Regions from separate parts of the Bradyrhizobium sp. USDA 4486 genome, predicted to be linked through region 2. Evidence: riboswitches for the same ligand, from Rfam matches in the RefSeq annotation. Region 2 holds a riboswitch; the other holds the start of a gene.

Region 1 (2,197 bases), 1.3 Mb from region 2:
AACCTCTATGGTCTGTGGGAACGATCCGATCGTCGTGGTAGGAAAAGCCGGCAGTCCAAAACGATTGCTTTGGATCTCGGCACGACGGGCAAATGGGCTCGCGCGCCGACGCATGGTCTGATCGATCGCTTTCATCCGGACAGCGACATTAGCATCACGGATTTTCGGCGAAGTCCGCCGGTCAGTCGCGGCACATTCCGACTCGGCAAGAGCTTGCGCGACATTCTGGTCGCCTGCGAGTGCCCGCGCCAGGATAGTAAGCTCTCGCATCTTCTGGACCGCAAAAGCAAGCCAGCTCTTGACGTCGGAAGCGAGCCCGGTCTCGAGTCCAACATCGACCGGCACATGAAGCAGCGAGCAGGATGGCGCGATCTGTACACGATCTTTGCCGAGCTTCGCAATCGCGGGTTCGAGCCGCTGGCGCAGCGAGGACAAATTCGACCGCCATACATTCCGGCCGTCGACGACACCGAGCGACATGACGAGATCACGTCGGCCGCCAGCTATGATCTGATCCAACAACTGTGGCGCTCGAACCAGATCGAGATGCAGTCCTGCAACCGGCAGGCTCAAGGCGGTATCCAGATTGTCGCCGAGGTCGCCGAAATAGCTGGCAACCATGATCTTGATGGCCGGGCCCTCCTTGGCGAGCCGGTCATAGGCATGCCGCAAAGATTTTCGCGCCCCCTCATCCAGATCAAGAACCAGGCAGGGCTCGTCGAACTGAACCCACTTTGCCCCACGTTTCGCCAATTCCTGCAGAACCTCGATATAGACCGGTATCAGTTCATCTAGTAGTGAGAGTAGCTGGAATGCAGGATCGGGACTCTTGCCGAGCTTTAGGAATGTGACCGGCCCGATCAGGACAGGACGGGTCTGAAAGCCAAGGGCCTTGGCCTCTTCATACTCCTCGATCGGCTTGCGAGAGCATAGCCTGAAAGTCTGTCCTCTGCGAAACTCGGGGACCATGTAGTGGTAGTTAGTATCGAACCACTTGGTCATCTCCTGCGCGGGTGCGCCAAATGCGCGCGGTCCGTGACCGCAACTCGCATCCTGATCGTCGCATTGTGATCCGCGGGCCATAGCGAAGTACGTCTTCAGCGAAACGGATTCGGCTTTTGAGGCGTAGATCTCCGGGATGGCGCCAACCATGACACTTGTGTCGAGCACCTGGTCATACAGCGAGAAATCGTTCGATGGAATGACCGTGACGCCGATAGATTTCTGACGAGCCCAGTTCGCGGCACGCAGGCCAGCTGCGTCCTCGAGCAACTGCTGTTCGCTGCTTTTTCCGGCCCAGTAGCTTTCTAGAGCGAGTTTGAGCTCGCGCCTTGGACCGATGCGTGGCGTTCCGAGCGTGGCAACGGGAAGGGAGAGAAGAGACATAGCGTTAACCCCGTGTTGGGGGCAGAAGGCCATGGCGGACGCAGGCAGGGGAAGTCGCGCAGTGCGACGGCTGCTTGGCGCACCACCGGGATACCCCGCCCGTGGACGAACATAATGTCGGGGCAGGTCTCCTGGCTCGCGGGTCATCGCTGCTGTCCGGCCTTCCCGAAGCCGCGCAGGCTTCAGTGACATCGTTGGACAGCGGCTCGCCACTCACAGTTGCGGGGGCAGCGCCGGCATCTTCACCGGCTTCCCTCTTAGCTCCGGATCAAGTGCGACCGGAGAACCTCGACGACTTGGATTATCGAGAAGACAGGTCTTCCGTCAACCTCTCAGATCATGTCTCAAGCTGGTGCTGCGACATCCGCTACGCGAATGACCGCGCATCCTGATGCGTTGAGCCGATGTAGAAGCGCTTTCAAGTCAGCAATATCGAAATGACGATCGCAGCTGCCTGCGGGCCGCGCGCCAGATCGGTGAAGGGACAAATGCGGCTTGCCCGTCGGGACTGCTGCCTCGAGCAGAACGCATCTCGGGCTTCTCAGCGGTTCTTTGAGCAAGTCCACTATCCAGCCACCTTCTCGGTCAACAGGATCCGTGTTGAACAGGCCCAAGCCAGCCGAAGCCAGCAACATACCGGCCAGCACGTTGATGTGCGGTTCAGCAAGACTCCAAATGTTCGGCAGTGAAGATCGGTTTCGCCTCGTCGCCATCGAGTGCAAAGCGCTCCTAACTGAGGCTATTCTCGAAGCGCCGCATGTCGCGATAGGAGCGGCAAACGCACCATGGCCGATGGCCGCAAATGGCCAAA
Region 2 (2,197 bases):
TTGACTACGCCGCAACCGGCGCGCGCGTGGTGCGGCTGAAGTCCGGCGATGCCGGCATTTTCGGCCGGCTCGAGGAGGAGCTGGAGACGCTGCGCGAAGCTGGCATCGGCTACGAGATCGTTCCCGGCGTCACCTCGGCCTGCGTCGCCGCCGCCCAAGCCGGCATTCCCCTGACCCGACGCCATACCTCGCGCCGGGTGCAGTTCGTCACCGGGGCCGACGTCACCGGCGAGCTGCCCCAAAACCTCAACTGGGCGGCGCTGGCCGACCCCGAAGCGACGACCGTGGTCTATATGGGCCGGCGCACCTTTCCGGATCTTGCCGCAAAATTGATCGCGCACGGGCTCGCTCCAACCACCCCGGCGCTGTTCGCCGAATCGCTTGGCCGTGCCGACGAACGGCTGGTTCGCACCACGATTGCGGAGCTTGCCGAGCAGCTTGCGCGGGGCGGGGCGGCCTCGACGGCGGCCGTCATCCTGTTTGGCGCGCTGGCGGGGGATTATCCGTCATGATGGCCCGGGCTGCCTTCCACCCTTGACGCCCGGCTGGCGAAAGGGGCACACAGGAGAGGCATGGTGCTCCATGCGGCGCAAAGCGCCGGAGCATAATCGGGAATGGGGATGGGCGGACCCAGTTGCGGCGCCCAAAACCCCAGCCGCCCCCGCGACTGTAAGCGGTGAGGGGCTCCGATCAGCCACTGGGCCGTAAGGTCCGGGAAGGCCGGAGAACCCCAGTGAACCGCGAGCCAGGAGACCGGCCGTGCATGTTTTGAGGCCAAGGCCGTCGGGTGTGACGGCAGGAAGGAACTGAGCCATGCATATCGAACCCGGCATCGTGACGGGCGCCAAGCTCGTATTGAGTTACGCAACCGGCATCGCCGCAGGCGGCGTTGCCTTGAAGCTCGCGGCCGAGACCGTACGCGAGCAGGGCATCACATCGTTCGCGGTGCGCACGCTCGCCACCACCGGCCTCGTCTTCACCTTCTTCGAGATCCTGCCGCACTTCCCGGTCGGCGTCTCCGAGGTGCACTTCATTCTCGGCTCGACGCTGTTCCTGTTGTTTGGCGCTGCGCCCGCGGCCTTCGGCCTCGCGTTCGGCCTCTTGCTCCAGGGCGTGTTCTTCGAGCCCGCCGACCTGCCGCAATACGGCATGAACGTCACCACGCTGCTGGTGCCGCTGTTCGGAATCCAGGCGATCGCCGCGCGGATCATCTCGCGCAACACTGCCTATGTCGATCTCAGGTATCGCCAGGCGCTGGCGCTCTCGACGACCTACCAGGCCGGCGTGATCGCCTGGGTGGCATTCTGGGCGCTCTATGGTTCCGGCTTTGCCATGAGCAACCTCGCCAACATCGCGACGTTTGCGGCCTCCTATGCGCTTGTCATCGTGATCGAGCCGCTCGCCGATCTCGCGGTGCTGGCGCTGGCGAAGTCGCTGCGCGGCGTCACCGCGCCCGGCCTCGTCACCCCGCGCCTGCACAACGCGGCCTAGGAGACAAGGGGCGGCCGCTAACGCCGCCCCTCGCGCTCGCGATGCTCACGCTCTCTCTGATAGGCATCGGTTGCGGCGATCCCGCTCAGCTCACGCGCGCTGGGATCACTGCCATCAACGCGGCCGATCTCGTCCTGATCCCGCGCAAGGGGAGCGCGAAATCCGATCTCGCCGATCTCAGGCGCACGATCTGCGCGGATGTGCTCACGAGCGACAAGACCCGCATCGCCGAGTTCGATCTTCCCGTTCGCGATGCGGGTGAAGCCGACTACCGCAAGGGCGTGGACGATTGGCACGATGCCGTCGCCGCAACGTGGTCGCAGGCGATCGCAGATCATCTTGGCGGCAAGGGCAAGGTTGCGCTGCTGATCTGGGGCGATCCCTCGCTCTATGATTCCTCGCTGCGCATTGCGCGTCGACTCAATCCCTTGCCCGAGATCGAGGTCGTGCCGGGCATCACCTCGATCCAGGCGTTGTGCGCGGCGCATGCATTGCCGCTCAACGACATCGGCGAGCCTTTCCTTGTGACGACGGGACGCCGCCTGCGCGAAGGCGGCTGGCCGCAGGGCGTCGATACCGTGGTAGCGATGCTCGATGGCGGCACCGCATTCCAGTCGCTCGATCCGGCGGGGCTTCACATCTATTGGGGCGCCTATCTCGGCATGCCCGATCAGCTCATCCTATCCGGCGCACTGGTCGAGGTTGG

What was found. A riboswitch is a leader RNA that binds a small molecule or an ion and turns the genes downstream of it on or off. The one in region 2 is predicted to bind cobalamin.
Region 1: linked by a shared signal. The riboswitch ahead of metE (5-methyltetrahydropteroyltriglutamate--homocysteine S-methyltransferase) and the one ahead of ACVWY3_RS16820 (energy-coupling factor ABC transporter permease) in region 2 are both predicted to bind cobalamin.

Annotation. Positions count from the first base shown of each region.
Region 1 is NZ_JBSRZV010000001.1:4,696,867-4,699,063, forward strand. It holds gene metE (5-methyltetrahydropteroyltriglutamate--homocysteine S-methyltransferase) at 1-1,386, opposite strand, end outside; cobalamin riboswitch at 1,491-1,692, opposite strand.
Region 2 is NZ_JBSRZV010000001.1:3,409,087-3,411,283, reverse strand. It holds gene cobA (uroporphyrinogen-III C-methyltransferase) at 1-512, shown strand, start outside; cobalamin riboswitch at 557-776, shown strand; gene ACVWY3_RS16820 (energy-coupling factor ABC transporter permease) at 814-1,491, shown strand; gene cobF (precorrin-6A synthase (deacetylating)) at 1,533-2,197, shown strand, end outside.